Regions from separate parts of the Janthinobacterium sp. GW821-FHT03A03 genome, predicted to be linked through region 2. Evidence: predicted binding sites of a transcription regulator. Region 2 holds the regulator's gene; each other region holds the start of a gene.
What was found. The regulator LexA, encoded in region 2, represses DNA repair genes until DNA is damaged. The targets are predictions, from matches to a motif close to ACTGTATNNNNATACAGT.
Positions count from the first base shown of each region.

Region 1 (10,590 bases), 1.0 Mb from region 2:
TAAAACACGGTCAGAAAGCCCGTCAGCAGCCAGATGGTCAGGAGGATGGCCGTCAGGCGCCGCGTTTTTTTCCAGTGTGCATCGCGGCGCTGCTGCAGTTCGGGGCTGGGCGCTTGCGACGGCCGCGAAGGCGCGGCAGGAGGGCTGGGCTTATCCATACGTGATGTCATCCTCTTCGGGCGGGTCCGGCAGGAGCAGGGCGACGCTCAGGCGCAGCAAGGTGCCCGGCAGCTTCGGCGAGTGCGCGCGCGGATTGTGAAAAATGTCGACTTCAGCGCCGTGCTGCTGGGCAATTTCGCGCACGATGGCCAGGCCCAGTCCGCTGCCGTCGACATTGCTGCCCAGAATGCGGTAAAAGCGCTCGAATACGTGGGCCCGCTCGGCCGGCGCAATGCCGGGGCCCGTGTCCTCGACTTCCAGGATGGCCAGCTCCAGGGTGCTGCGCACGCGCACGGTCACGCTGCCACCGGCCGGCGTGTAGCGCAGGGCGTTGTCGATCAGGTTGCTCAGCAGTTCGCGCAGCATGATGGCGTTGCCGGAAATCATGATCGAATACGCGGGCTGCTCGAAGCCCAGGTCGATATGTTGCGCAAACGACGCTTGCACCCAGTCCTGCACCACGCCGCGCGCCAGCTCGCTCAGTTCGATCGGTTCGAATGCCGTGCCCGCCTGCGGCTGGTTTTCCGCGCGCGCCAGGGCCAGCAGCTGGTTCACCAGCCGCGTGGCCGCTTCGGAACTCTTGGCCAGCTGCAGCAGCGAACGGTGGATTTCGTCGTGGTCGGTCTGGCGCAAGGCCAGCTCGGACTGCATGCGCATGCCGGCCAGCGGCGTTTTCATCTGGTGCGCCGCATCGGCGATGAAGCGCTTCTGCATGTCGATCGACAACGACAGCCGCGCCAGCATTTCGTTGAGCGAACCGACCAGCGGCGTGATTTCCTCGGGCACCTGGCCCGACTCGATGGGGGAGAGGTCGTCGGGCGGCCGCGCGCGTATGCGTTCCTGCAATTGCGCCAGCGGCGACAGGCCGCGCGCCAGGGCAAACCAGACCAGGGCCAGGATCACGGGCAGGATGATGAACTGCGGCAAAATCACGCCCTTGATGATTTCATTGGCCAGTTGCGCGCGCTTTTCCAGCGTCTCGGCCACCTGCACCAGCGCGCGGCGCGGCTCGTCGTCGGTGCTGGACGGCATGTCGAGATAGGTGAACGCCACGCGCACGGGCGTGCCGTGGATGGTGTCGTTGCGGAACAGCACCGTGCCGCTGCGGTATTTGTCGGGGTCCTGCGGCGGCGGCAGGTCGCGGTCGCCGTCGAGGTATTCGCCACGCCCCCCCACCACCAGGTAATACAGGGTGTCGACGTCGTCGCCGCGCAGGAAATCGCGGCCCTGCTTGCCGCCAGTGTTTTCCGGCAGGCGGCGCAGCACTTGGCCGTCGGCCTGTTTTACCTGCTGCGTCAGCACGGTGACGCTGTCTTCCAGCGCATGGTCGAAGGGCTGGTTGGCGATGCTCTTGGCCACCAGATAGGTGATGGCGATGCTCATCGGCCACAGCAGCAGCAGGGGCGCCAGCATCCAGTCGAGGATTTCGCCGAACAGCGAATGCTCGATGGTGTCATCCTGCTCCGTGGTGGGCGGCTCGAACCAGTCGTCTTCCGCCGCCTCGTCCGCGGGCGCCTCGCGCGCCTTCACTTGCTGGCGGGCGTGTTGGCGGGATTGCCCGCGTTGCCAGCCTCAGCCGCTTCGGCGTGCAGGCGCGCCTCCGAGAATTTTTCCAGGCAGTAACCGAGGCCCCGCACGGTGGCGATGCGCACGCCGCCCACTTCGATTTTCTTGCGCAGGCGGTGGACATACACTTCGATGGCGTTGTTCGACACTTCCTCGCCCCATTCGCACAGATGGTCGACCAGTTGCTCCTTGGATACGAGGCGGCCCGTGCGACCGAGCAGGATTTCCAGCAAGCCCAGTTCGCGCGCCGACAGGTCGAGCATCTGGTCGTTGATGTAGGCGCTGCGGCCCACCTGGTCATAGCTGAGCGGCCCGTGCTTGATGATGGTGGCGCCGCCACCGGCGCCGCGGCGCGTCAGGGCGCGCACTCTTGCCTCCAGTTCCGACAGGGCGAACGGCTTGGCCATATAATCATCGGCGCCGAGGTCGAGGCCATTCACGCGTTGCTCGATGGAATCGGCGGCCGTCAGGATCAGTACGGGCAGCAGCGAGGCGCGCGCGCGCAGGCGGCGCAGCACTTCCAGCCCGGACATTTTCGGCAAGCCCAGGTCGAGGATCAGCAAGTCGAATTCCTGGGTGGACAGGGCCGTATCGGCTTCCTGCCCGTTTTTGACGCAGTCGATGGCATAGCCCGACTGGCGCAGCGAACGGGTCAGGCCATCGGCCAGTACGCTGTCATCTTCGGCAAGTAAAATACGCATGGTGAGACTTCCTCGGCTTGCGGCATAGAAGCTTGTATTGTGTTTCATTTTCCGCAAGGTGGCGAGTTTTTGTGAAAAACCAGGCTTGTATTGATCTGTTTCAAAACAAATCCACGTTCCGCTTGCATTGATCACTGTTTTTTTATACAGTACTGTCTGTGTAAAGAATTTAACCCACTGGCGCCATCGCAGGCTGCAGGATTCCAGTCAATCCGCAACTGTAGAACGGCTGAAAGAACATATGGACGATAAAAAAGCTGTAGTACCCGCATCGGAAAAAGCCAAGGCGCTCGCCGCCGCACTGGCGCAGATCGAGAAGCAGTTTGGCAAAGGTTCGGTCATGCGCATGGATGCCAGCGCACCGATCGAAGAAGTGCAAGTCGTGTCGACCGGTTCGCTCGGCCTCGATATCGCGCTGGGCGTGGGCGGCTTGCCGCGCGGCCGCGTGGTGGAGATCTACGGTCCGGAGTCGTCGGGTAAAACCACGCTGACCCTGCAAACCATTGCTGAAATGCAAAAACTGGGCGGCACCTGCGCCTTTATCGATGCCGAGCACGCGCTCGACGTCGGTTACGCGCAAAAGCTGGGCGTGAACCTGCATGAATTGCTGATCTCGCAACCGGACACGGGCGAGCAGGCACTGGAAATCTGCGACGCCCTCGTGCGTTCGGGCAGCGTCGACCTCGTCGTCATCGACTCCGTGGCCGCGCTGACGCCACGCGCCGAGATCGAAGGCGACATGGGCGACTCCCTGCCGGGCCTGCAAGCCCGTCTGATGTCGCAGGCGCTGCGCAAGCTGACCGGTTCCATCAACCGCACGAATACCCTGGTCATCTTCATCAACCAGATCCGCATGAAGATCGGCGTGATGTTCGGCAGCCCTGAAACGACCACGGGCGGCAATGCCCTGAAATTCTACGCTTCCGTGCGCCTGGACATCCGCCGCACCGGCTCGATCAAGTCCGGCGATGAAGTGATCGGCAACGAAACCAAGGTCAAGGTCGTCAAGAACAAGATCGCGCCGCCGTTCAAGGAAGCGCACTTCGACATCCTGTACGGCGCCGGCACCTCGCGCGAAGGCGAAATCCTGGACCTGGGCTCGGACGCCAAGATCGTGGAAAAATCCGGTTCGTGGTACAGCTACAACGGCGAACGCATCGGCCAGGGCAAGGACAACGCCCGCGCCTTCCTGCAAGAGCGTCCGGCGCTGGCCCGCGAGATCGAAAACAAGGTCCGCGCTTCGCTGGGCGTGCGCGAACTGCCGCCGCTGGCCGCTGACAAGCCGGAAAAAGCGGATAAAGCCGCCGACAAGGCTGCCAAGGCGGAAGCCAAGGCCGCCGAGTAAGCTGCCGTCAGCCACCATTCGCGCTTGCGGATGGCGGCTGGGCAAGGTGTGACCATGATCGCCGTCCCGCGCTGTTGCGCCGGGCGGCGATTGTGTTTGGGTGATGTGATCGTGGAATGAAAGACAAGGTGGGTGTATGGCCGCAGTACAACTAAGCCTGAAAGGCAGGGCGCTACGCTTTTTGTCGATGCGCGAACACAGCCGCATGGAATTGCGGCGCAAGCTGCAGCGGCATGCGCAGGAGGGCGACGATGTGGAAGCCTTGCTCGACAGCCTGGAAAAGGCCAACTGGCTGTCGCAGGAGCGCTTTTCCGAGTCGCTGATCCACCGCCGCGCAGCCCGCTTCGGCAACAGCCGCATCATGGCGGAACTGCAAAGCCACGGCATAGGCGGCGAAGCGCTGCAGGAACTCAAGGCGGGCCTGGCTGAAGGGGAAGTTGCGCGCGCCTGCGAGGTATGGCGCCGCAAGTTTGGCCAGGTGGCGCAGGATGCGGAGCAGCGCAACAAGCAGATGCGCTTCCTGATGCAGCGCGGCTTTTCCCAGCGCGCCGTGCAGGCGGCCCTGAAGGGGCTGGATCCCGAGGAAGAATAAGATATTCCGGGCATGTCGTTCCGGCCTGGCCGGCAAGGCGCGCGGGCCGGGCGGCCTTGGATTGCCGGCGGGCCGCCGAGCTGCCGCCGTCGCCGCCTTGTCTTCGCGAACCGCGCTGGCAAACATCGCCTGCTCCCGGTTTGCGCCCCGGTGGCGATCGGTTATTCTTGCGGCTGAACGATGCGCAATGGGTGCACCGCCACTGATCGTGACAGGACGCGAAATGAGCAACTGGAATAACGGCTATATGGCTGAAATCGCCTATACCTATGGCTATTATGAAGAATTGAATCCCTTGCGCCTGCGCCTGCCGCTGCTGGCCGCCGGTCTGGCCCTGCCGGGCAGTGGCACGGCCTGCGAGCTGGGCTTTGGCCAGGGCGTCAGCGCCAACATCCATGCCGCGGCATCGGCCACGCGCTGGTATGGCAATGACTTTAATCCGGCACAGGCCGCATTTGCCCAGGAGCTGGCCAGCGCCGCCGGCGCCGGCGCGCATTTCACGGACGAGTCGTTCGCGCAGTTTTGCCGCCGCGAGGACTTGCCGGATTTCGACTTTATCTGCCTGCATGGTATCTGGAGCTGGGTGTCGGCGGAAAACCGTGCACTGATCGTGGACTTCCTGCAGCGCAAGCTGAAAGTGGGCGGTGTCGCCTTCATCAGCTATAACACCCAGCCTGGCTGGGCCGCGATGATGCCGATGCGCGATTTGCTGGCCGAGCATAGCCGCGTCATGGGAGCCCCAGGCCAGGGCGTGCTGGCGCGCATCGATGGCGCACTCGATTTCGTCGACAGGATGATCGCCACGCAACCGCGTTACCTGAAGGCCAATCCCCTGCTGGCGGACCGCTTCGAGAAGCTGAAGGCGATGGACCGCAATTATCTTGCACACGAGTATTTCAATGCGGACTGGCAGCCGATGGCCTTTTCCAGGGTGGCAGCCATGTTGAGCGAAGCCAAGCTGGAGTTCGCCGCTTCCGCCACCTATACCGATCTTGTCGACATGCTCAACATGACGGCCAGGCACCAGCAATTCCTGGCCGATATTCCCGATCCCATCCTCCGCGAAACGACGCGGGCTTTCCTGGTCAACCAGCAATTTCGCAAGGATTACTGGGTCAAGGGCGCGCGCACGCTGACGCCGTTCGCCCAGGCCACGGCCTTGCGGGCCGTGCGCGTGATGCTGGCCGTGCCGCGCGACGAGGTGGTGCTGAGCGTGCATGGCGTGCTGGGCGACGCCGATATGGACGCGCGCGTGTATGCGCCCGTGCTCGATGCCATGGCTGACCATCGCGTGTGCACGATCGGCGAGCTGGAGCAGCAACTGGCTGGCACCGACGCCAATCTGGCTGCCTTGCTGCAGATCATGTTGATTTTGATCAGCAAGGGCAGCGTGCTTGCCGTGCAGGACGCGGCCGACATTGCCGTGGCGCGGCCGCAGACGGCACGTCTGAACGCGCATTTGCTGGAGCAGGCGCTGGCAAGAACCGACTTGAGCAGCCTTGCCAGTCCCATGACGGGGAGCGGCGTGTTTGTATCGCATTTACAACAGCTGTTCTTGTGGGCGAAAATGCAAGGATGGCAAGAGCCGCAAGAATGGGTGCGCGAGACGTGGCCCGTGCTGATCCGCCTGAACCAGCTGCTGACGCGGGACGGGCAGCCCTTGTTGACGGAAGAAGAGAATCTGGCGGAACTGTTGCAGCATGCCCGCCATTTTGCCGCGCGCACCATGCCTGTTTTGCGGGCGCTGGGCGTGACGGACTGACGCAGCGCGCCACCTGGCCTGCGCGGGCACCCGGTGTTATTTGCATCGTGAATGATGGTCATTGATTTTTTAACTTGCATCAATAATCCGATGCGGGCGAGCAGATCAATAAAAATTATGTTGCGGCGCAACTAGCGCCCTGTGTGCTACACTTTTAGGGTTTTTGCGGCGCCGCAGGTGCGGTTGCCGTTCGTAGAAGCTGCGAACGGCGTGCTTTATGCACATGGCTGCTTACTAAATTATGGCCGCGCAAGCGGCATCGGTCTTATGCCCCTGTCAACTCCCGTATCCCGGCGCGCCCTACGGCACTCCCGCGTTATCGACGTCCAAGCGTATATGCGCGACGACGGCCTGTGGGATATTGACGCCCGTATCACCGATATCAAAAGCTATGACGCGACCCTGGCCTCCGGCCCGCGTCCCGCCGGCGCCCCTCTGCATGACCTCCACCTGCGCATTACCGTCGATCGCGAGCTGACCATTGTCGAGGCCGAAGCTGCCTCCGATGCCGTGCCCTATCCCGGTTTTTGCGATACCATCGGCCCCGCTTACAGGGCGCTGATCGGTTTGAATTTATTGAAGAATTTCCGCCGCGACTTGAAACAGCGCCTGGCGGGAATCGCCGGCTGTACCCATTTGACCGAACTGGCGCAAGTCTTGCCGACTGCGACGGTTCAGGCATTTGCCGGCGATGTCTGGTCGACCCGTGACGGCGAGAATGCTGATTTGTCGCATGAAAAGCCGTTTCAACTCGACAAGTGTCACGCCCTGCGCACCGATGGCGGGGCGGTTGCACAGTATTACCCGCGCTGGGTAGCCAAAGCGTGACCCCGGCGCTGTTTTTCCTGTTTTTTTGCACCACTAACCGTATTTTTACAAATCAGTATCAGAAGGGAAGCCAGCATGAAAATCCATGAGTATCAAGCCAAAGAAATCCTCCGGCAGCACGGAGTGACGGTACCACGCGGTATTCCGTGCATGTCCGTCGACGAAGCCGTCAAGGCTGCGGAAACCCTGGGCGGCCCGGTATGGGTCGTCAAGGCGCAGATCCACGCAGGTGGCCGCGGCAAGGGCGGCGGCGTGAAAGTGGCAAAATCGATGGAACAGGTCAAGGAATACGCTGACCAGATCATGGGCATGCAGCTGATCACGCACCAGACCAGCGCCGAAGGCCAGAAAGTCAACCGCCTGCTGGTGGAAGAAGGCGCCGACATCAAACAGGAACTGTACGTTTCGCTGGTCACCGACCGCGTTACCCAGAAAATCGTCCTGATGGCGTCGTCCGAAGGCGGCATGGACATCGAAGAAGTGGCCGAGAGCCACCCAGAGAAGATCCACCACGTCACCATCGATCCGGGCGTTGGCCTGACCGATGCCCAGGCAGACGACATCGCCGCCAAAATCGGCGTGCCTGCCGGTTCCATCGCCGACGCCCGCGCCAACCTGCAAGGCCTGTACAAAGCCTACTGGGAAACCGACTGCTCGCTGGCCGAGATCAACCCGCTGATCGTCACCGGCAGCGGCAAAGTCATCGCCCTGGACGCCAAGTTCAACTTCGATCCGAACGCCCTGTTCCGTCATCCGGAAATCGTCGCCCTGCGCGATCTGGACGAAGAAGATCCAGCTGAAATCGAAGCGTCGAAATTCGACCTGGCCTACATCTCGCTCGACGGCAACATCGGCTGCCTGGTGAACGGCGCCGGCCTGGCCATGGCCACCATGGACACGATTAAACTGTTCGGCGGCGAGCCAGCCAACTTCCTGGACGTCGGCGGCGGCGCCACGGCAGAAAAAGTGACCGAAGCGTTCAAGATCATGCTGAAAAACCCAGGCCTGAAAGCCATCCTGGTGAACATTTTCGGCGGCATCATGCGTTGCGACGTGATCGCCGAAGGCGTCATCGCCGCGGTCAAGGCCGTCTCGCTGAACGTACCGCTGGTCGTGCGCATGAAGGGCACCAACGAAGACCTGGGCAAAAAGATGCTGGCCGATTCCGGTCTGCCTATCATCGCAGCCGACACCATGGAAGATGCAGCCAAGAGCGTCGTTGCCGCTGCTGCCGGTCAAGCTTAATTAAGGAATCAACATGTCCATTCTGATCAATAAAGATACCAAAGTTGTTACCCAAGGGATCACCGGCAAGACCGGCCAGTTCCACACCCGCGGTTGCCGCGACTACGCGAACGGCAAAGCTGCCTTCGTGGCAGGCGTGAACCCGAAGAAAGCCGGCGAAGACTTCGAAGGCATTCCTATTTTCGCTAACGTTACCGAAGCGAAAAAAGAAACCGGCGCCAACGTGTCCGTGATCTACGTGCCGCCAGCAGGCGCGGCCGCAGCGATCTGGGAAGCGGTCGAAGCTGAAATGGATCTGGCCATTTGCATCACCGAAGGCATTCCTGTCCGCGACATGATGGCCCTGAAAGACCGCATGGCCAAAGCCAACAGCAAAACCCTGCTGCTGGGCCCTAACTGCCCAGGCCTGATCACGCCAGACGAAATCAAGATCGGCATCATGCCAGGTCACATCCACAAGAAGGGCCGTATCGGCGTTGTTTCCCGTTCGGGCACCCTGACCTATGAAGCAGTGGGTCAGCTGACCGCACTGGGCCTGGGCCAATCGTCGGCAGTCGGCATCGGCGGCGACCCGATCAACGGTCTGAAGCACATCGACATCATGAAGATGTTCAATGACGATCCGGATACCGACGCGGTCATCATGATCGGCGAAATCGGCGGTCCTGACGAAGCCAACGCGGCTTATTGGATCAAAGACAACATGAAAAAACCGGTCGTCGGCTTCATCGCCGGCGTGACGGCTCCTCCAGGCAAGCGCATGGGCCACGCCGGCGCGCTGATCTCGGGCGGCGCCGACACGGCACAAGCCAAGCTGGAAATCATGGAAGCTTGCGGCATCACCGTGACCAAGAATCCGTCGGAAATGGCGCGTCTGCTGAAAGCCATGCTGTAATTTCAGCCAGGTCTTGATGCAGCACAAAAAAGGAGCTTCGGCTCCTTTTTTTGTGCGCGCGACGGATTCCATGCCTGGCCCGACGGGCCTGGTCTGAACCGGCCATAAAGTGTCGCTTTTCTTTCCACTTGCACCGCCGCTGCCCGGGCGCGCTGCTGGCATGGCGCTTGCACCGTTCCTGGCGTGAGCAATTGCACCATGGGAGGAGACGATGCGCGCGCAGAGCGGATTTACCCTGATAGAACTGATGATCGTGGTGGCCATCGCCGGCATCCTGGCGGCCGTGGCGATTCCCCAGTATGGCGACTACACGATGCGGGCCAAGGTCAGCAACGTGCTGGCCGCCGCCGCGCCCCTGAAGACGGCCGTGGCCCTGTGCGTGCAGGAAAACGGCGGCGAGGCGGCCGCCTGCAGCACGCCCACCGAAAGCGTGCCGAGCGCCATACCCGCGTTCAGCCCCACGCGCGAAGTGGCCAGCGCCAAGGTGGACAAGGGCGATATCGTGCTGACCCTGGCAGCCGACCTGGGCAAGGGCATCGGTGGACAAAGCGTGACCATGACCATGAAGCCGGGCACGAGCAGCCTGACCTGGTTCAACAGCACCACCGTGACGAACCCGGTGGCCAAGGAGGCCATCACCAGGAACAATATTCCCCAGGCGAGCACGCCCCTGTGAGAGGCCGCCGCCGCGTCAGACGATCTTTTGCCGGTCCGCGATCAGCGCTTCATAGGTGAGGTTTTGCAGCAAGGTGTAGTGCGTTGGTTCCAGGTCGATGAATTGCACGCCATATGTATAGATTTCGCTTGCCTCGGCGGCATTGCCATTGGACGGCTTGCCCACGCTGACGTTCTGGATGCGCGCGCGCGTGTTGACGCGCATCTGGTGCTTGTTCGGCTGCACCAGCAGGGTAAAGCTGAGCGCCACGCCGTCGTCGTCGGGCGTGAGCATGGCGGGCGCCTCGATCAGCGCTCCGGAAACGCTGAGGTTGACGATAAACACGGGCACGGCCGCCACGTCGCGGTAGCTCAGCTGCGCCGGAATGTCCACCTTGACGCGCATGGCCGTGCGCAGGCTGGTGCCCTGGATGGCGTCGGGAAAGCTCAGGTGGACATAATTGAGCGGGCGGCCAAAGATGCGCAGCACGCTGCAGGCGAACGCGCAGACGGTGACGCCGGAAAACACGCGGATGGTCAGCTTGTCGCCCTCGTTGAGCACGATGGAAGCGCCATTTTCCATGGGAATCTTGACGATCAGGTACTCATCCTTCACATAGCCGATCAGGGTCGAGAAGTGCTGGATGGGTTTGATGGTGCGGTGCGTGATGAACTGGATGCGTCCGCCCACCTGCAGATTCATCGCCTCGAACTCGAAGTCCTGGAGCTTGCTTTCGGCGGCGGGCTTGTTGCTTGTCATGCGATGCTCATCTCAATGTTGTCGGATAGCAGTATGCATGAATTCTTGATGAAAAAGCATTTACATCAATAAAATTCGGATGG
Region 1 covers NZ_JBWKUZ010000001.1:1,147,772-1,158,361, reverse strand. The annotation lists gene AC07VI_RS05300 (DUF4212 domain-containing protein) at 1-158, opposite strand, end outside; gene AC07VI_RS05295 (sensor histidine kinase) at 151-1,689, opposite strand; gene AC07VI_RS05290 (response regulator) at 1,686-2,426, opposite strand; gene recA (recombinase RecA) at 2,668-3,771, shown strand; gene recX (recombination regulator RecX) at 3,908-4,363, shown strand; gene AC07VI_RS05275 (methyltransferase regulatory domain-containing protein) at 4,587-6,125, shown strand; gene AC07VI_RS05270 (DUF2889 domain-containing protein) at 6,393-6,953, shown strand; gene sucC (ADP-forming succinate--CoA ligase subunit beta) at 7,029-8,198, shown strand; gene sucD (succinate--CoA ligase subunit alpha) at 8,212-9,093, shown strand; gene AC07VI_RS05255 (pilin) at 9,305-9,769, shown strand; gene AC07VI_RS05250 (flagellar brake protein) at 9,785-10,507, opposite strand; gene AC07VI_RS05245 (DUF6713 family protein) at 10,587-10,590, shown strand, end outside.
Region 1: a site for LexA is predicted at 2,560-2,577, ahead of recA (recombinase RecA). Genes of this name have one in related genera too.

Region 2 (10,590 bases):
GCTTGCGGGCCAGGCCCGCAGACGATTACGCGTTCGCGTCTGGAACGACAGCGATCACCACTTCCACGACCACGTCGGTGTGCAGAGCAACCGAAACGTTGTGCTCGCCAACGATCTTCAGCGGGCCGGTAGGCATGCGGATTTGTGCTTTTTCAACAGCAAAACCTTGCTTGGTCAGCGCTTCAGCGATGTCGAAGTTGGTGACGGAACCGAACAGACGGCCATCGACGCCAGCTTTTTGAGCAACTTGAACGGTCAGGCCGCTCAGTTTTTCGCCCTGGGCTTGCGATGCGGCCAGTTTGGCGGCAGCAGCTTTTTCCAGTTCGGCGCGCTTGACTTCGAATTCAGCCACAGCGGTTGCCGTGGCACGACGTGCCAGGCGTTGCGGGATCAGGAAGTTACGTGCGTAACCGTCCTTGACTTTGACGACTTCGCCGAGGTTACCGACGTTTACAACTTTTTCTAACAGAATGATTTGCATAGTTCTTCTCCAGGAATATCTGACCGATTAAGCGTGGTGCAGATCGGTGTATGGCAGCAGCGCGAGGAAGCGAGCGCGCTTGATTGCGGTGTCGACTTGGCGCTGGTAGTGCGCTTTGGTACCGGTCAGGCGTGCTGGCATGATCTTGCCGTTTTCCTGGACGAAGTCTTTCAGCGTGTCGACGTCTTTGTAGTCGACTTGCTCAACGTGAGCTGCCGTGAAGCGGCAGAACTTCTTACGTTTGAACAATGGGTTTTGCTGTTTGCGTTTTTCTTTAAGCTTGAGCTTATTTTTGTCGAACTTTTTACCGAATGCCATGTCAGGCTCCTGTATCTAAAATGCGCTAGTCGGGAATGACTGCACTAAAATCAATGATGTGAAACACCAAACTCTTGCTGTTGCGGCTCTTTCTGGCCAGGAAACCCGTGAACTGATAGACCCCGCCCAAGCTTGCCTGGCTGAACCGGCCTGAAATTTCGCCAGCGGCAAGCGCGGCAACATCAAACTCGGTCAAACGGGCAATTCCTGCTTCCATCTGCTGCGAACTGTGTTGCAATACTGCATTCACAATCGGCAGCCCTGCCGGGGTATAGCGCAATATTTCGCGCTCGGCAATGATGGCGGTAACTTGTAGCTGGTTCAGCGCACGATCCTGGTCAGAAATTAAGCGGCTGCGGCTGGAGCGGCTGCTGGTGCTTCGGTGCGGTGGCTTTTGGCCGCGTCTTCGCGTTGTACCGATTTCATCATCGGCGAAGGAGCTGTTTCAGCTTTCTTCATTTTAACGGTCAGGTGACGCAACACGGCATCATTGAATTTGAATGCTGTTTCCAACTCGACCAGGGTCTCGTTGTCGCATTCGATGTTCAGGCAGATGTAGTGTGCTTTAGGCAGCTTTTGGATCGAGTAAGCCATTTGACGGCGGCCCCAATCTTCCACGCGGTGAACCGAACCGCCGCGGGTGGTTACGCTGGCTTTGTAGCGTTCGATCATCGCGGGCACTTGCTCGCTTTGGTCCGGATGGACGATAAAGACTATTTCATAATGACGCATGCAAACTCCTTCAGGTCGGATTAATAATCGCCCACCCCGGCGTCAAGACGGGTGTGGGAAGGTCAGCCGAAGATTATAACCGCCTTTTGCGAACTATTCAATGATTGCTTGCGCCGCGCCCGCCAGCGACCGCCGTTCTTGCCCGAACAGCAGGTTTTCTTTCAAAATCGCTGAAAAAGGCCGAATTCCGCTTGCATAGTGGGCGATACTGTACAAAAATACAGACTGTTCATATAGACAGCATTTTAGTATGCACCCACCGCTCATGATCAAGCTGACAGCACGACAAGAACAAATCCTGAACCTGATCAAGGATGCGATTGAAAACACGGGCTTTCCGCCCACCCGTGCCGAAATCGCCAATGAACTGGGTTTCAAATCGGCCAACGCGGCCGAAGAGCATCTGCAGGCCCTGGCCCGCAAGGGCGCCATCGAGATCTCGCCGGGCACTTCGCGCGGCATCCGCCTGATCGGTGCGGCGGCCGAGGCGCTGCCGAAGGTAGCGCCGGCCCTGCTGATGTCGCTGCCCCTGATCGGCCGCGTGGCGGCCGGCTCCCCCATCCTGGCGCAGGAAAACCTGGAAGCGAGCTACAACGTCGACCCGGCCCTGTTTTCGGCCAAGCCGGACTTCCTGCTGAAAGTGCGTGGCTGGTCCATGCGCGACGCCGGCATCATGGATGGCGACTTATTGGCCGTCAAAAAGGTCGACAGCGCCAAGAACGGGCAGATCGTCGTTGCCCGCATCGGCGACGAAGTCACCGTCAAGCGCTACAAGAAGACGGGCTCCGTCATCGAACTGTTCCCGGAAAATCCCGACTTCAAGGTCATCACCGTATCGCCGGAAGACGAATTCGCCCTGGAAGGTTTAGCCGTAGGTTTGATGCGCAGCTGGCATTAAGTTGCACGCCGGGGTCAGACCCGCCGGGTCTGACCCCAGTTTTTAGTTGCCCCCGTCTCATGCCTGACACGCAAGTTTCAATGCCCGACAAAACCGTCGCGAGCGGAAGGGAAAGGTGGCCGAGAAGCGGAACCATACTCAGTACGGGGGCGCCGAGCCGGTGAGCATCGCAAGCCGCCTATACCGACGCGCAGCAGGTTTGGCTGGACATCATTCCTCAAGCGCGCTGCTGAAATCCTCGAGCAGATCCACCTCGTCCTCGATACCGACGGAAACGCGGATCAGCGACTCGGCGATGCCCATGCTGGCGCGCCGCTCGGCCCCCATCTCGTAGAAAATCGTGTGGGCGACGGGAATGACGAGGGTGCGCGTGTCACCGAGGTTACTGGCTGGAATGGCCAGATTCAGGCGATTCAGGAAATCGAAGCAATCGATGCCATCCTTCAACTCAAAACTGAACAACGAACCATAGCTGCGGAACAGGTCCGTCGCCAGCGCGTGCTGCGGGTGCGACGGCAAGCCCGGATAGTGCACGGCAGCGACGCGCGGGTCCGCCTGCAGCATCGTCGCCAGCGCCAGGGCGTTCGAGCAGGTGCGATCCAGGCGCAAGGCCATGGTTTCCGCGCCGACGGCGAGATGGTGCGCCGCTTCCGGGCCCAGCGAGGCGCCGAAATCGCGCAAGGCCTTGGCGCGGATCTGCGCGATGCCCCACTGGGCCGGCGCCGCCTTCTTGTAATTCTCGAAAATGTTCGGATACTGTGTCCAGTCGAACACACCCGTGTCCGTCAAGCTGCCGCCGAGCGCATTGCCGTGGCCGCCGATGGATTTCGTCAAGGCGTTGACCACCAGGCCCGCGCCCACGGCTTTCGGGCGGAACAGGTAGGGCGTCGTCATGGTGTTGTCGACGATGTACAAAATGCCCTTCTCGCGGCACAGGTCACCGATTTTTTTCAGGTCAGCGATTTGTGTGCGCGGATTGGCAATAGTTTCCACGAAAACAATCCGCGTGGCCGGCGTGATGGCGGCCGCCACATTCGCCACATCGGTGGCGTCGACGAAGGACACGGCCATGCCCTGTCCCGTTACCGTTTGCCACAGGCTGTTGGTATTGCCGAACAGAAAGGCCGACGACACCACGTGGTCGCCCGCGCGCAGCAAGGACTGCACCACGGCGCCGATGGCGCCCATGCCGGTGGCGAAGCACAGGGTCGCCACGCCGTCTTCCATCTTGTTGACCTTGTCTTCCAGCGCGGACACGGTCGGGTTACCCTGGCGGCCATAGCGAAAGCCCGGCTCCTTGCCCTGGAAGACGGAGGCGAGCTGGCGCGCGTCGCCGTAGCCGAAGGCAACGGAGGTGTGCACGGGCTTGTGCAGCGAGCCGTGCTCGATGCCCTTGCGGCGGTCGTTATGCAGGATGGTGGTGGTAAAGCCGTAGTTTTTTTTATCGTTCATGATCGCGGAGCAAAAAAAGCCCGGCGCTAGCCGGGCAAGATAATTACGCTTCTGTCGTTGCCAGGTTCAGGTTCAGCTGGGAACGGGGCGTATCTTCGGGCGCTGCCGCCTTCGGATGGTGGCGCGCATATTCGAGGCGGTCCAGGTATTCCTGCGACACGTCGCCCGTCACGTAGACGCCGTCGAAGCATGACGCCTCGAAGTTCGTCAGGGCCGGGTTGACGTCGGCAATCGCCTGCTTGAGGGCGCCGATGTCCTGGTACACCAGGTAATCGGCCGTGATTTCGCGGCACACTTCTTCCGTCGTGCGGCCGTAGGCGATCAGCTCGTCACGCGTCGGCATGTCGATGCCGTATACGTTCGGGTAGATCACCGGCGGCGCGGCCGAGGCGAAGATGACCTTCGTCGCGCCCGCTTCGCGCGCCATCTGCACGATTTCACGGCTGGTGGTGCCGCGCACGATGGAGTCATCGACCAGCAAGACCACTTTGTCCTTGAATTCCGATGGAATCGCGTTGAGCTTCTGGCGCACGGATTTCTTGCGCGCCGCCTGGCCCGGCATAATAAAAGTGCGGCCGATGTAGCGGTTCTTGATGAAGCCTTCGCGGTACTCGATGTTGAGCGCCATGGCCAGCTGGATGGCGGCCGGACGCGAGGAGTCGGGAATCGGCATGACCACGTCGATATGCACGCCAGGCAACTCGGTGCGGATTTTTTCCGCCAGGTATTCGCCCATTTTCAGGCGCGTGGCGTACACGGAGGCGCCGTCGATGACGGAATCGGGACGGGCCAGGTAGACGAATTCGAACACGCACGGATTCAGGCTGGCGTTATCGGCGCACTGAGCGCTATGCAATTGCTTGTCGGCATCGATGAAGACGGCTTCGCCGGGGCCGATGTCACGCACGAAGCGGAAACCCATGCCTTCCAGGGCCACGGATTCGGAGGCGATCAGGTATTCAGGCCCCTGCTCCGTTTCATTGATACCCAGGCACAGCGGGCGGATGCCGTGCGGGTCGCGGAAGGCCAGCAAGCCCACGCCGGCGATTTGCGCCACGGCGGCATAGCCGCCCTTGACGCGGCGGTTCAGCACGGTGACCGCCTTGAAGATGGCGTCGGGGTCCAGGTTCAGGCCCGTCGTCGCTTCCTGGATTTCATGCGCCAGCACGTTGAGCAGCACTTCCGAGTCGGAATCGGTATTGATGTGACGGCGGTCGTTCTTGAACATTTCCTGCTTCAACTGCTCCCAGTTGGTCAGGTTGCCATTGTGCGCCAGCGTGATGCCGAACGGCGCATTCACATAAAACGGCTGTGCTTCCTCTTCGCTCGACGAACCGGCCGTCGGGTAACGGCAGTGGCCGATGCCCGTAGTGCCTTGCAGCGAACGCATATTGCGCGTACGGAAGACGTCACGCACGAGGCCGTTGGCCTTGTGCATGGAAAACATACTGCTGTGATTTGTCGCAATCCCTGCCGCATCCTGACCGCGATGTTGCAAGAGCAACAATGCATCATAGAGCAATTGATTGACAGGTTGATGGGAAACGACGCCGACGATGCCACACATGGTGTGCTCCTAAACTGTGCTACTGATTTTAAAAAAAATTCAAAATTTCACATGCTGCGCGTAGGCGGCAGGCAGATAAGGCTTGATGGCGCGCGCGCCCTGCTCCGCGAGCGGGCTGAGCAGCGCGTTTTTCCAGAAGGGCTGCTGCGGTACGGAAGTCATGCCGCACAAGATGACGGCGGTCAGCACGATCACAAGGCCCCGCGCCAGGCCGAACAGGCTGCCCAGGGTACGGTCAGCCAGGCTCAGGCCTGTCACCTTGACCAGCGCGTCGACCGTCATGGACAGCAATCCCATCAAAATGCGCACGCCGATGAACAGCACGACGAAAGCCAGCAACAGACGGATGGCTTCGCCCGGCACGGCTTCCGGCAGGAATTTCGCCAGGGTGGCGCCATAGGCGTTGGCAATGACGAACGCCACGATCCAGCTGACCAGCGACAGTATTTCCTTGACCAGGCCGCGCATCATGCTGATCAGCACGGACGTGGCCAGCACGAACAGCACCAGGTAATCGAAGATCGTCACGCGCGTTCAGCCTTGCATCGTCACACCGGCACCAGGCTGCCGCCCAGGCCCAGTTTTTGCAGCTTGGCGCGTGTCTTTTCCGCATCGTCACGGCTGCCGAACGGCCCCACTCTTACACGGATGCGCTCGCCCGCCGGGCTGGAGACTTTCTGCGTGTACGACTTGATGCCTGCTTCCCGCAGCTTCTCCTGCAATTCGTCGACCTTGTCCTGCGTCGCCAGGGCCGCCACCTGCACCACGAACTTGCCATTGCCGGCATCGTGCGCTTTTTCCTGTGGCTTATCGAGCGGCTTGCCCTCCAGAATTGCCATGGCGCGCGCCGCATCGTCGGCCGACTGCGCCGGCTTGGCCGGTTTCGGCTCCGGCTTGGCTTCCGGTTTTACTTCATGTTTGGGTTCCGGCTTCGGTTCAGGCTTGGGCTCGTGCCTGGCTTCCGGCTTGGGCTCGTGTTTCGGCTCCGGCTTCGGCTCCACCTTGACAGGCTTGGGTTCAGGTTTCGGCTCGACATAGGCCGGCTTCACCGGCGCAGGCTCGGCAGCTGCCAACACGGGTGCCGGCGCCGGCTTGGGCCTGGCGACTGGCGGCAGCGGCGCATCGACAATTTCCTCGGACTGGTCCAGGCCAGTGTTTGCAGCCGCCTGGGCTGGCATGGCCGGCACCGGGGCCGGCGCAGGCGCAGCAGCCGCCTTTTCTTTCGAGGGGATGTCGATGGCGATGTCGTTGACGGGCGCTTTCGGTTCGGAATCGAGCAGCATCGGCAAGCCGACGGCGACGCCCAGGGCCAGGGCGATGGCCCCGACCAGGCGGCGGCGTGCGCGCTTTTTTTCAGGCAAGACCGGGTCCGGCGTTTCCTTGCCGCCACGGCGCGATCCGCCGCCACCGGAGGTGTTGGCAGCGCGTTTGCGGGTCGGCGACTGTGCTTCGCCAGGGACATAAAAGCCGCTGTCTTCGCCAGAGGATTCTTGCTTGTTTTTAAACAGTTTCGAGAACAAGCCCATGCGTGATTTTCAGTCGAGTGCGTTTCAGTGAAGTGAGGATTTTCGGGCCTTCATCACGCCGGCAACGGTGAGGAAAGAACCAAAGACCACAATTCTATCATTCTCACCGGCCCGGCTCATTGCATTTGCAAAAGCTTGTGCCGGATCATCGAAAATAGACACAGTATGCTCGCTGCTGTCGGGTTTATCTTCCAACATGATCTGCACCTTGGCGGCCAGCTCGGAGGCCGTGGCCGCGCGCGGCGACGGCAGGCCCGCCAGGCACCAGTGATCGACGTGCTCGCTCATGGCGGCGAGCACGCCATCGATATCCTTGTCGTGCATGGAGCCGAACACGGCATAGGTGTACGGGTGGAATCCCATATTGCCCAGGTTCTGGTTGAGGGCCGAGGCCGCGTGGGGATTATGCGCTACATCAAGGATCACGCTGGGACGGCCAGGCAAGACCTGGAAGCGGCCCGGCAGTTCCACCGTCACGAGGCCCGTGCGCACTTCCTGCGCGCCCACGGGCAGTTTCAATTTCAGCACTTCCAGCGCGGCCAGCACGGCCGTCGCATTGAGGATCTGGTTGGCGCCGCGCAAGCTCGGGTAGGCCAGCGAATTGCGGCGCTGTTCGCGCCCGCCATAGTTCCACTGCTGCTTGTCGCCCGAATAGTTGAAATCGCGGCCCATCAGCCACAGGTCGGCGCCGATGGCCTCGGCATGGTCGATCAAGGATTGCGGCGGCACGGGGTCGCTGCAGATGGCCGCCTTGCCCGGGCGGAAGATGCCGGCTTTTTCAAAGCCGATCGCTTCGCGCGTGTCGCCCAGGTAATCCGTGTGGTCGATATCGACGCTGGTGACGATGGCCACGTCCGCGTCGATCACATTGACGGCGTCCAGGCGCCCGCCCAGGCCCACTTCCAGGATGGCCACGTCGAGCTTGGCCTGCGACAGCAGGTGCAGGATGGCCAGGGTGGTGAATTCGAAATACGTGAGCGGCGTGTCGCCGCGCACGGACTCAACAAAGTTGAAGCTGGCGACAAGCTGTTCGTCGCTGGCCATCTCGCCCAGCACGCGGGCGCGCTCATTGAAATCGAGAAAATGCGGCTTGATGTACAAGCCCACTTTGTATCCGGCGCGCAACAGCACCGATTCCAGCATGGCGCAGGTGGAACCCTTGCCATTCGTGCCCGCCACCATGATCACGGGGCAAGTAAAAGCGAGCTGCATGCGCGCCTTGACGGCTTGCACGCGGTCCAGGCCCATGTTGATCTGGGTTTCCGAATGGCGGGTTTCCAGCAGGGCGAGCCAGTCCGGCAAGGTGGTGGGGAGGTTTTGCATGGGAGACTTCTTGATGAGGAGACAGTGCGCGCGGCGCGCAGACGGTGTGGCGTGGCAACCAGGCGGGTCCGCAGGACACCGCCCGGCCTGTAACTATTTACGATTAAGCAAGCACTTCAACGGCCTGGTTCTGCAACAAGGCCAGCAGACGGGCGATTTCTTCGCGCATCTTGCGGCGGTCGACGATCATGTCGACGGCGCCCTTGGTGACGAGGAACTCGGCGCGCTGGAAGCCTTCCGGCAGTTTTTCGCGCACGGTGTTTTCAATCACGCGCGGGCCGGCGAAGCCGATCAGCGCTTTCGGCTCGGCGATGACGACGTCGCCCATGAAGGCGAACGAAGCGGACACGCCGCCCATGGTCGGGTCGGTCAGCACGCTGATGAATGGCAATTTCTTTTCCGACAACTTGGTCAGCATGGCCGTGGTTTTCGCCATCTGCATCAAGGAAAGCAAGCCTTCCTGCATGCGCGCGCCACCGGTGGCGGTGATGCAAATGAACGGCACTTTCTGCTCCAGTGCGATCTGCGCGCCACGCACGAAGCGCTCGCCCACGACAGAACCCATGGAGCCGCCCATGAACTCGAATTCGAAGCACGCCACGACCACTGGCAGGCTCATGATGGCGCCGCCCATGACAACCATCGCATCGGTCTCGCCCGTCGCTTCCATGGCAGATTTCAGGCGGTCCGGGTATTTCTTGCTGTCCTTGAACTTCAAGGTATCGACAGGCAGGATTTCCTGGCCGATTTCATAGCGGCCGCCCGCGTCGAGCAGGCTGTCGAGGCGTTCACGCGCGCGGATGCGCATGTGGTGATCGCATTTCGGGCACACGTGCAAATTCGATTCCAGGTCCGTACGGTACAGCACGGCTTCGCACGACGGGCACTTGACCCACAGGCCTTCCGGCATGGTCTTGCGCGCGGCAGCATCAGAACGCTGGATGCGCGGTGGCAGCAGTTTTTCCAACCAACTCATATTTTCTCCTTGGGCCCTTGCAGGGGTAGCGTCGGTGGACGCCCCCCGGCAGACGGTCAACGGCGACGCCCCGCGGGGCGCCACCAAAAATTTTATCTATTGCACAATAACAGGCATTCAGTGGCCGAAGTGTAGCCGTTTATCGCCGGGCTGTCGAACTTTGCCGCCAACACATCTTACGTAAAAGGCAAGATTACTCAGGCATCCAGTGCGGCGCGGATGCCAGCTGTAAAGCTGCGCACGGCGTCGACGGCGCCCCCTTCAGGGGCATTTTCAATTTCCTGGATGATGCGGCTGCCGATGACGACGGCATCGGCCACCTTGGCAACGGCCCTGGCTGTGGCGCCATCGCGGATGCCGAAGCCCACGCCGATAGGCAATTTTACATGCTGGCGGATGGCCGCGAGGCGCTCCGCCACCTGTTCCGTATCAATGTTTCCCGCTCCCGTGACACCTTTCAGCGACACGTAATAGCTGAAGCCGCCACCAACCTTGGCCACTTGCGCGATGCGTTCTTCCGTCGAGGTAGGCGCCAGCAAAAAAATCAGGTCGAGTCCCGCCGCCCGCATGGCGGCCGCGAACTGCTCGCACTCTTCCGGCGGATAATCGACGACGATGGCGCCATCGGCGCCTGCAGCTTGCGCTGCATCAATAAACGCGGCGCTGCCGATGCGCTCGATCGGGTTTGCGTAGCCCATCAGCACCACGGGCGTCGTCTGGTTCGTTTCGCGGAACTGGCGCACGTAGCCGAAGACGTCGTGGATGCCGACATTGAATGCCAGCGCCCGCTCGCAGGCGCGCTGGATGACGGGGCCTTCGGCCATGGGATCGGAAAACGGCACGCCCAGCTCCAGCACGTCGGCGCCGCCCTCGACAAGCGCGTGCATCAGGGGCACGGTGGCGTCGGGGCCGGGGTCGCCGGCGGTGATGAAGGTGATCAGGGCGGTCTTGTTGCTGGATTTTAATTGGGCGAAGGTGGTGGCGATACGGGACATGGTTATCTTTCTTGACGGTAAATAAATGGAATATTTTTCAAACCCAACAGCAAATGCTGGGGTCGGACCCTGAGGGTCCGCCCCCGGTTCTTGCTTTCGGGTTAAGAGAAATTCAATCCCATGCGCTCCGCCACCGTATGCATGTCCTTGTCGCCACGGCCCGACAGGTTGGCCAGCACAATCTGGTCTTTCGGCAAGGTAGCCGCCAGCTTGGCCGCGTAGGCCAGCGCGTGCGACGATTCCAGGGCCGGGATGATGCCTTCGATATGGCAGCAGTCGTGGAAGGCCTGCAGCGCCTCGTCGTCCGTGATGGACACGTATT
Region 2 covers NZ_JBWKUZ010000001.1:129,552-140,141, forward strand. The annotation lists gene rplI (50S ribosomal protein L9) at 26-481, opposite strand; gene rpsR (30S ribosomal protein S18) at 509-799, opposite strand; gene priB (primosomal replication protein N) at 825-1,124, opposite strand; gene rpsF (30S ribosomal protein S6) at 1,145-1,531, opposite strand; gene lexA (transcriptional repressor LexA) at 1,797-2,429, shown strand; gene AC07VI_RS00635 (cystathionine gamma-synthase family protein) at 2,640-3,881, opposite strand; gene purF (amidophosphoribosyltransferase) at 3,925-5,448, opposite strand; gene AC07VI_RS00645 (CvpA family protein) at 5,488-5,976, opposite strand; gene AC07VI_RS00650 (SPOR domain-containing protein) at 5,997-6,974, opposite strand; gene folC (bifunctional tetrahydrofolate synthase/dihydrofolate synthase) at 6,999-8,297, opposite strand; gene accD (acetyl-CoA carboxylase, carboxyltransferase subunit beta) at 8,401-9,273, opposite strand; gene trpA (tryptophan synthase subunit alpha) at 9,471-10,268, opposite strand; gene trpB (tryptophan synthase subunit beta) at 10,370-10,590, opposite strand, start outside.

Region 3 (10,590 bases), 770 kb from region 2:
CGACGATTCGAGCGACGTATGCGCCAGCAGCATCAGCATGAATTCCGTCTGGTCCTGGTTCTTCGACTTCGGTTCGAACACGAGGCGCACGGGTGCGGCGCGGCCAGATTCGTCGCGGATGGTGTCGAGCGAATTGAGGATCAGCGCCTTCAGGGCCACCTGGTCCGGCGACAGCGCCTTCTTGCCCAGCTTGATTTTCGGATTCGTCAGTTCCTCGATTTCTTCCAGGACCTTTTGCGACGAGGTGCCCGGCGGCAGTTCCGTGACGACCGCTTGCCACTGGCCGCGCGCCAGTTCCTCGATCTTCCAGCGCGCGCGCACCTTCATGCTGCCACGGCCGCTCGCATACATGTCCTGGATTTGCGATGGCGGCGTGATGATCTGGCCGCCGCCGGGGAAATCGGGGCCGGGCATGATGGCCATCAATTCGGCGTGCGTGATCTTCGGATCGCGGATCATGGCCACGGCCGCCTTGGCCACTTCCGCGAGGTTATGCGACGGGATTTCCGTCGCCAGACCCACGGCGATGCCGGAGGCGCCATTGAGCAGCACCATCGGCAGGCGGGCGGGCAGCAGCTTTGGTTCTTCCGTCGAACCATCGTAGTTGGGCTGGAAATCCACCGTGCCCATGCCGATTTCATCCATCAGCAGTTTGGCGATCGGCGTCAAACGTGCTTCCGTGTAGCGCATTGCCGCCGCGCCGTCGCCGTCGCGCGAGCCGAAGTTGCCCTGCCCGTCGATCAGCGGGTAGCGCAGCGAGAAATCCTGCGCCATGCGCACCAGCGCATCGTATACGGACTGGTCGCCGTGCGGGTGCAATTTACCCAGCACGTCGCCGACCACGGCCGCCGATTTGCGGGGCTTCGCCGTGGCATTCAATCCCAGCTCATTCATCGCATACAGGATGCGGCGCTGCACGGGCTTCTGGCCATCGCAGACGTCGGGCAGGGCGCGGCCCTTGACGACGGAGATGGCGTAATCGAGATAGGCACGCTCGGCGAAGGTGGAGAGGGTCAGCGCTTCGCCGTCGAATACCGGTTCATCCGGCTCGGTCGGCTCAGGCTGGGCATCGTCAAATAAATTGGTTTGTGTGGACATGGCGCTTATTTCGGTGTTAAGTGGTTGCGGTTGAATTCATGGAGCTGATTATGACAGCCCGGGTCTGGATAAGGCGGCGCCGTAGCGCAGGTAGATGCAGCGCACGGTGAAGTACAGCACGATCAGGGCCAGCTCGACGCCGTTATGCATCATCGACATGGCACGGACGGGCGCGGCCTGGCCGGCCAGCAAGACGCTGCCTAGGGATGGCACCAGTACCAGCGGCCAGACCGTCCTCCAGCGCAAATCGCTGGGCGAGATCAGCAGACCGGCGCACGACCAGGCATACAGCGCGGCACCGAGCGGCACGGCTGGCAGCAGCCGCAGGTACAGGGGCAGCAGCAGGCCGGCGCAGCCGATCAGCCATGCCACGCGCAGGCGCGGCAAGCGCTCCACGGGCAAGCCGCATTCTTCATACAGGCCGCCGGCGCTGCGCAAGGCCAGCAATAACAGGCAGAACATCATCGGCATGCCATTGGCGATGACGAGTGCCGTAGAGCCTTTGCCGTTCATGAACATGGCGGCGACCATTGCCAGGCCCAGGGCAGCGGCGAGCAGCACGCCGTTGAGCAGTTGGCGGTTCATGGCATATGCCAGCAGCGCCGAGGCGCACAAGCCCACCGAGGTCGCGATGCGCAGCGCCTCGCCCCGTTCGGGTAAAAACAGCAATAGCGCCAGCAGCAGATAGGGCACGATCCAGGCCAGTTGCAGCAGCCCGGGCCGCGCTTGCAGCATGGGCAGGCGTTTCTGCAGCGCTTCCTGCAGTGCCTGCAGCCGCGTGAACAGGGGGGCGGGCCAGCGCAGCGCATGCATGGCCAGCAGGGAAAAGGCCAGCACCTGGAATCCCAGCAGGCTGGCATACGCGCCCATGTCGCCCAGGCTGCCGCCGGCGACCTTGAACAGGCTGGACAGGATTAGGTGCAGCACGAAGCCCAGGCCTGCCGATGCGAAGGCCGTCTGTTTGAAATAGCGCCGCGAAAAAACCGCCTGCTCCCATTGCTCGAACAAATCCGTATCGAGTTTATAGGCCAGCATGTCGCCATGCTGCCAGCGTATCGTCTGCAGCAGCCCGCGCAGCTGCAGGTTGAATTTTTTGTCCAGCATCTGGCGCACATACGCCGACGGCGGCTGTTGCGACAGGATGCAGTCCAGGCCGGGATAGCTGTCGCGGTTGTCGCTGAAATGGGCGAACGAGCGGTCGGCCCGGTAGCGCTGCACGGCAGCGCGTACCAGGTCGCCATGGCGGCGCGCCAGGTAGGAAAAATCGTATTCCCAGCCCAGCTGCTCGAACAGCGCGTTGCGCAGCGACAGGTTGTAGCCGGCGCTGGCGCAATAGCGCAGCGCGCACACGTCGAATTCCTCGCGCACGTCGAGGTTGAGCAATTCTTCGCGCTCGAGGAAGCCGGCCAGCACGGCGGCCGCATCGCGGCGCCGCGACTGTTCCAGGAATGCCTGCCACAGGCTGGCCGCTTCCTCGACGGGATCGATGGCGACCACGCCCCATTGTTCCGGTGGCGGCATGCATTCCGGTGCTGGCTCATCGGGGACGCCCCACAGCTCCGCAGGCGCCTCCTGCGCCGCGTGTGTCTCTTGCGCCGCGTCGGCGAGAACGCCCCACAGTTCGGCCGCCGGCGCTTCCGCTGGTATGTCTACTGCCGGCGTCTGCATTGGCGCCGGTGGCGTCAAGCCGGTGTCTGTCTTTAAGCCGGATGCAAGGGCAGGAGGCAGACGCGCCGGGTCTGACTCCGGTCGTTCAGCCGCTGGCATGGCGTGCCGCTCTGCCAGCTCGGCGGCAAAGCGCGGCGCATGACGCAGCGCATATTCATAGGCGTCGCGCAGCTCCTGGAAGGCGGCCGGGTCGTCTTCCGGCCGCGTTACCTTCAGGCGTTTCGCGTAGGCGCGCTTGAGCGCGCGCTCGTCGCCTGTCGGCGCCGTGTCCAGGATGTCCCACAGGTTGCGTTCAGCGCTGTACGTGCCGCCGTCCATCAGTGGTCACTCCCGTTCTGGGACAGGTCGGGTAAAGTGGTTTGCAGGGGCATGGGCGCGCGTTCAGGCATGGACGTTCTCTTGCTGGTTTTCATAATACAGATTGGCCAGAATCAGCGTGGCGATGAGTGGCAGCAGGGCTTCCGGCATCATCAGGCGGCTATCGGGCAAATTGGAAAAAAAGGAGGTACTTGATGCCAGCGTGAGCTTGACCAGCAGCAGGGCCGGCCATAGCAGATGCCGGGACACGCTGGGCATCGTGAATTGGTACAGCGGCACCCCGGCCAGGCACCACAGCCAGGCCAGCACCGGCGCCAGGCCGGCCGGCAGCACGCCTGCCGCTGCGACAAAAAACAGCAAGGTGCCGCCCATCAGCCAGGTAATGCGCAATCGGTGGCGCCATGCCTTTGGCAAGCCCAGGGCCGGATACAGTTGCGCGCCGCCGCGCGCCAGCAGTATCAACAGGCACAGGCTGAAAGCAAAACAGGCACTGGCAGGAAAGGACTCGAAGGCGGTTTCCCGCATCAGCCAGGTCAGCAGCGATGCAATCGGCAGCAGGAGCAGATAGGCGCCCGGCTTGAAATGCGCTGAGGCGGCAAATGTCGCCAGCAGCGCGCAGGCTGCAAGCAGGATCGTGGCGCCAGAGACCAGTATCGGCGATGGTCTGTTGACAAACAGCAGCAGCGACAGAGCGGCATAGGCATACACCCAGCCGAATTGCCATTGGTGCCGATACCGGTGCTGCTGCAGGTAGACGCCAAAGTGCTGCTGCCTGAACTGCGCCATCCGCTCAAGCAGCGCGGTGGGGCGGTAAAAGGTAAACGCGGCGTAGGCCGAGAAGGACAGCAGCTGTGACAGCACGAAAAAAATAGAATAAAAGGAGTCGATGCCGAAGAGCCCCCAGCGTTCATGCATGAGCAGCGCGAGCCCGTAGACGGCGAGGCCGGTCACCGCGGAACGTACGGCGGTGCTGGTGAAATATTTTTTGGCGCGGGCTTTGCCCTCCCACCAGGTGATCGATGCGGGATCGATCTTGTAGGCCAGCAGGTCGCCATGATGCGCGCGCATGCCCTCGATCAGTGCCAGCATGGTCTGCGTCAATGCGCCATCGCGCAGACAGAACGCGGATGCCGGCGGCGTGGCCAGCAGCAGATCGAGGCATGCACCGTACTCTGCGCTGCGGCGCAAATAGGCCAGCGAAGACGTCGCGTTGTGGCGCCCGACCATGACGCGTGCCGCGTCCGCATCCATTTTGTGCAATTGCGGCAGCCGCTGGTCCCACTGGTAGTGCTCGATGAACCGGCCGCGTGTGGCGTCATGGCACGCAGCCGTGGCGCAGTAGCGCAGGGCCAGGCGTTCAAATTCCTCGCGCACGGCGAGGCGGGTCATCGCTTCACGCTTTTCCAGCGTTGAGAGCTTGATGCCAGTGCCGGAGTTCAGCCATTCCTGCCACAGGATCTGCGCTTCCTTCAGGGGATCGACTGTCACGGTTGGCGGTGCCGGTGGACGCGCCGCAGGCGGCACTTTGCCGAAGTCGAGCTTCGCGGCAGCCAGTGGGGCTAGTGTCGGCAGCGTGTCCGTGGCGGCCGGGGGCTCAGGCGCCGCGACTGGCAGCGCCGTTGTTCCGGCGTCGGCAGGCTGCTGTTGTTCCTGGCTGTGCGCCGCGACGCGCAATGCATATTCATAGGCATCGCGCAGGCGCTGGAATGCTGCCGCACCGTCTTCAGGACGGTTCAGCTTTAACTGGCGCGCATAGGCGCGCTTGATGTCGCGTTCATCGCTCGTCTTGGCGATGTCCAGGACATTCCAGATATCCAGCGTCTCGTTACCCGTCACAGGAAACTGTCACTTTCTATTTCCGTGAGTATCGCCGCAAACGCCGTACGCGCCTGCCGGATAACGGCTGGGTCCTGCGTCTCCAGCGCGGCCTGGAAGTTGGCCGTATGCGCGGCGATGTAGTTGCGCACGTCGCCCAGCGACTGTTCGTACAGGCGGTCCGCGCGCGTGACCAGGGTACGGTTTTCCAGCTGCTCGCGCGGGTGGATCTTCAGGTCGGCCAGCTCAAGAAAACGCTGTTCAATCTGCTCCGGCGTCATCACGCCGGCATTGTCGCTGATGACCATCTTGTGCCGTTCCTGCGTGGCCAGCACCGTCACTTCCGCTTCCAGCACGCCGCTGATGTCATAAGTGAAGCGTACGTCAATGCCGATCTCGCCCGCTTTTTTTGGGGGAATCGGGAAGCTGATCTTGCCAAGGAAGACGTTGTCGGCCACCAGGCGCGACTCGCCCTGGAAGATCGCCACGTTGATTTCCTTCTGGTTGTCGTAGATGGTGGTGATGTTTTCCGTGCGCGAGACGGGCACCACGGAGTTGCGCTCGATGATGGGCAGGTAATGGCCGCCTTCATACTGATTCGGGCCGATCTGGCGTGAAATCGAGATGCCCAGGGAATATGGCGCCACGTCTGTCATGACCACCTCGTCCAGCGCGGCGTCGCGCATCTTGAGGCCCGCCTGTACGGCGGCGCCCAGCGCCACGGCTTCGTCCGGGTCCAGATGGATGGCGGGGAAGCGGCCGAACATGCGCGACACCAGCTTGCGTACCAGCGGCATGCGCGTGGCGCCGCCGGCAAGCACCACTTCATTCAATTCGGCGGCGCGGATGGTGGCGTCGCGCAGCGCGCGTTCCACGGGCAGGCGCAGGCGCGCCAGCAGCGGTTCGCACAATTGCGCCAGCTTGTCTTCGCTGATCTCCCAGCTGTATTCCTTGTCCTGGTAGCGCGTGGCCATGCGCACGGACGGCTGGTCCGACAGCAAGCGCTTGGCCCGTTCCGCCTCGTCGCGCAGCAGCTGTTGCTGGCGCGGGTCCAGCGGGCGGCTGCCGACGGCGCTGCGCAAGCCGCTGTTGTCCAGAAAGGCGTCGACCAGCACGGTGACGAAGTCTTCGCCCCCTAAAAAATTATCGCCGGCCGAGGCACGCACTTCCATCACGCCCTCGAACAGCTCCAGAATCGACACGTCAAAGGTGCCGCCGCCCAGGTCGAAGACGAGGAATTTGCTTTCCTGTTCCTTGTCGCGGATGCCGTAGGCCAGTGCGGCAGCCGTCGGTTCGTTGAGCAAACGCTCCACGCGCAGGCCCGCCAGCTGGCCAGCGATGCGCGTGGCCTTGCGCTGTGCATCGCTGAAATACGCGGGCACGGTGATGATGGCCTCTTCGACTTTGTGGCCGAGGAAGGCTTCCGCATCTTCCTTCAGTGCGCGCAGCACCATCGATGACAGCTCTTCCGGACGGAATTGCTGGGTGCCGAGGACGATCTTCTTTTCGCTGCCCATATAGCGCTTGAAGACGGCCGCCGTCAGTTGCGGGTGGGTCTGCAGGCGTTCGCGCGCGGCGCGGCCCACCAGCACGGTGCCGTCGTCGTCGATGCTCACGCACGATGGCGTCAGGTGTTCGCCCAGTGCGTTCGGGATGATGGATGCCTTGCCGTCGCGCCAGATGGCGACCAGGCTGTTGGTGGTGCCGAGGTCGATGCCGATGATCATCAGATATCCGCCTCCGCTTCATTGCCGTGCTCTTCGATCCAGGCGCGGCGTCCGGCCGCTTCGCCTTTGCCCATCAGCATATTGAAGCGGGCGGCGGAGGCCATGTGGTCGATTTCGCCCAGGGTCACGGGCAGCAGGCGGCGCGTGTCCGGATTCATCGTCGTTTCCCACAACTGTTCGGCATTCATCTCGCCCAGGCCCTTGAAGCGCGAGATGGACCAGGCGCCCTGTTTCACGCCTTCCTTGCGCAGCTTGTCTTCGATGGCGACCAGTTCGCCGTCGTCGAGCGCGTAGATTTTCTGGATCGGTTTTTTGCCGCGCGCGGGCGCATCGACGCGGTACAGAGGCGGGCGGGCAATGCAGATGTGCCCTTTATTGATCAGCGCCGGGAAATGCTTGAAGAACAGGGTCAGCAGCAGTACCTGGATGTGCGAGCCGTCCACGTCCGCGTCCGAGAGGATGCAGATCTTGCCGTAGCGCAGGCCGGACAGGTCGGGCGAGTCGCCGATGCTGTGCGGATCGACGCCGATGGCCACGGCGATATCGTGGATCTCGTTATTGGCGAACAGGCGGTCGCGGTCTGTTTCCCACGAGTTTAATACCTTGCCGCGCAGCGGCAGGATGGCCTGGAATTCCTTGTCGCGCCCCATCTTGGCCGAACCGCCCGCCGAGTCGCCCTCGACGAGGAACAGTTCATTGCGCGCGATGTCCGATGATTCGCAGTCGGTCAGCTTGCCCGGCAACACGGCGACGCCCGAGGATTTTTTCTTTTCCACTTTTTGCAGCGAGCGCTGGCGCGATTGCGCCTGCTTGATGACCAGTTCGGCCAGCTTCTTGCCGTAGTCGACGTGCTGGTTCAGCCACAGCTCCAGCGGCGGCTTGGTGAAGGTCGAGACTAGGCGCACGGCGTCGCGCGAGTTCAGGCGTTCCTTGATCTGGCCCTGGAATTGCGGATCCAGCACTTTTGCCGACAGCACGAACGATGCGCGCGCGAACACGTCTTCCGGCAGCAGTTTCACGCCCTTGGGCAGCAGCGAGTGCATTTCGACGAAGTTTTTCACGGCGCCGAACAGGCCGTCGCGCAAACCCGATTCGTGTGTGCCGCCGTTCGAGGTGGGAATCAGGTTGACGTACGATTCGCGCACGATGGCGCCTTCTTCCGTCCACGCCACTACCCAGGCCGCGCCTTCGCCTTCGGCAAAGCCTTCCGAGTCCGGGCCCGCGTATTGCGCGCCTTCGAACAGGGGAATCAGGGTTTCGCCATTCGATACCTGCGCCAGCGTTTCGGTCAGGTAGCCGCGCAAGCCTTCCGCGTATTGCCAGGTCTGCGTATCGCCGGTCTTCGCGTTGGTCAGGGTGACGGTCACGCCGGGCAGCAGCACGGCTTTCGAGCGCAGCAGGCGCTGCAGCTCCGTTTGCGAGATATTCGGCGAATCAAAGTATTTTGCATCGGGCCAGGCGGTGACGCGCGTGCCGGATTTTTTTCCGTCGCGCGGGGCGGGACGGGAACTCAGGGGCTCGATCACGTCGCCGTTGGCAAACACCATGTGATGCAGGCCGTTGCCGTCGCTTTCCTTGCGCCAGACGGTGATTTCCAGGCGCGAGGACAGCGCATTGGTGACGGACACGCCGACGCCGTGCAGACCCCCTGAAAACGCGTAGGCGCCGCCCGAACCTTTATCGAATTTGCCGCCCGCGTGCAGCCTTGTAAACACGATTTCCACCGTCGGCACGCCTTCTTCCGGGTGCAGGCCGACGGGAATGCCGCGGCCATTGTCTTCGACGGTGATGCTGCCATCCGTGTTTTGCGTCACGGCGATATGCGTGCAATGACCTCCCAGCGCCTCGTCGGAGGCATTGTCGATCACTTCCTGAATGATGTGCAGCGGATTTTCAGTGCGGGTGTACATCCCCGGGCGCTGCTTGACGGGTTCCAGTCCTTTCAGGACACGGATGGATGATTCGCTGTAGTCGGATGCTGGTTTTTTAGTGGCCATACGTGTTCAAGCTAAGTAAAGACAGTGGTTGGAACGCCAGGCCTGGGCACTGCGGGGCGCAATGACAACGGCGGCGATAACTGTATGAATATACAGTATATCCCGTCCAGCGTCACTGGGGGAGGGCAGTGCGGCAGGCATGGCGTCCTTGTGCGGACGCTCGCGCATTCTATCTTGTCCTGCGAGCAATAGCGCTACTCCAAGGCAACAACAGTGCGCTGCGCGCGTGGTTTTGCGTCAATTGTGAAGGATTTTATGCGGTAAAGCCGCCGTTTTTACATCTTGTTTACAGCCCCTTCCCCAGTCTTTACGAATTTTTTAGACCCTTTTGGCTAATCTGCTCACTATCAAAACAAACCTGAATGAGGGTGGGAATGGATCTCGTGTATCTGGGCTTGATTGCCGTGTTTTTCGTCGTGGCGGCCGGCTTTGCCGCGGCCTGCGACAAACTGGGGAGCGTCAAATGAATGCCTTTTATGTGCTGGGCGCCGTCGTGTCGGCCGGTTTGCTCGTGTATTTGCTGGTGGCGCTGCTGAAGGCGGAGGAGCTGTGATGACGACGCAATCGATATTGTTACTGGTGGCCTTCCTGGCCGTGCTGCTGGCCGCCGGCTATCCGCTGGGCCTGTACATGGCCAGGGTGGCTGGCGACGGCCCCGTGCGCGGCCTGGGCTGGCTGCAAAAGCTGGAAAACCTGCTGTACCGCTGGTCCGGCCTGCCCGCCGACAAGGCCATGGGCTGGAAAAGCTATGCCATCGCCCTGATCGTCTTCAATACCGTGGGCGCCGTCTTCGTCTACGGCCTGCAGCGCCTGCAGGGCTTCCTGCCACTCAATCCGCAGGGTCTCGGCGCCGTCAGCCCCGATTCCTCGTTCAACACCACCGTCAGCTTCGTCGCCAATACCAACTGGCAGGGCTACGGCGGCGAACAGACCATGAGCTACCTGACACAGATGCTGGGCATGGCGTGCCAGAACTTCTTTTCGGCGGCCACCGGCATCGCCGTGATTTTCGCGCTGTTGCGCGGTTTCGCCTCGCGCTCGGGCAAATCGATCGGCAATTTCTGGGTCGACCTGGTGCGCTCGACCCTGTACATCCTGTTGCCGCTGTCGCTGGCGCTGTCCGTCGTCTTCATGGGCGAAGGCATGATCCAGAATTTTTCCGCCTACAAGGAAGTGACCCTGCTCGATCACGTGGCGTATGCAACGCCGAAAGTGACGGCTGACGGCCAGCCGGTGCTGGACGCGGCCGGCAAACCCGTGATGGAAGCGCAAGTGGCGGCAACGCAGACGATCGCCATGGGGCCCGTTGCGTCGCAGGAGTCGATCAAACTGCTGGGTACCAACGGCGGCGGCTTCTTCAATGCCAATTCCTCGCACCCGTACGAAAACCCGACCGTGCTGTCGAACTTCCTGCAGATGCTGGCCATTTTCATCATTCCCGCCGGCCTGTGCTTCACGTTCGGCCGCATGGTGGGCGACCTGCGCCAGGGCTGGGCCGTGCTGGCCGCGATGACCTTGATTTTTGTCGTCATGACGGCTGGCGTGATGAGCGCCGAGCAACAGGCCAATCCCGCCCTGCAAGCCTTGGGTGTAGACCAGCAGGCCAGCAGCCTGCAATCGGGCGGCAATATGGAAGGCAAGGAAACGCGCTTCGGCATCAGCTCCTCGACCCTGTTCGCGGCAGTGACGACGGCCGCATCGTGCGGCGCCGTCAATTCCATGCACGACTCCTACATGCCACTGGGCGGCATGGTGCCGCTGCTGCTGATGCAGTTCGGCGAAGTGATTTTCGGCGGCGTGGGCACGGGCCTGTACGGCATGCTGATGTTCGCCATCCTGGCCGTCTTCATCGCCGGCCTGATGATAGGCCGCACGCCTGAATACCTGGGCAAGAAAATCCAGGCCTATGAAATGAAGATGGTGTCGCTGGCCATCCTGGTCACGCCAGCGCTCGTATTGACGGGCAC
Region 3 covers NZ_JBWKUZ010000001.1:904,006-914,595, reverse strand. The annotation lists gene parC (DNA topoisomerase IV subunit A) at 1-1,098, opposite strand, end outside; gene AC07VI_RS04150 (J domain-containing protein) at 1,147-3,084, opposite strand; gene AC07VI_RS04145 (J domain-containing protein) at 3,148-4,920, opposite strand; gene AC07VI_RS04140 (molecular chaperone HscC) at 4,917-6,626, opposite strand; gene AC07VI_RS04135 (DNA topoisomerase IV subunit B) at 6,626-8,623, opposite strand; gene kdpF (K(+)-transporting ATPase subunit F) at 9,087-9,176, shown strand; gene kdpA (potassium-transporting ATPase subunit KdpA) at 9,176-10,590, shown strand, end outside.
Region 3: a site for LexA is predicted at 8,703-8,720, ahead of AC07VI_RS04135 (DNA topoisomerase IV subunit B). Genes of this name have one in related genera too.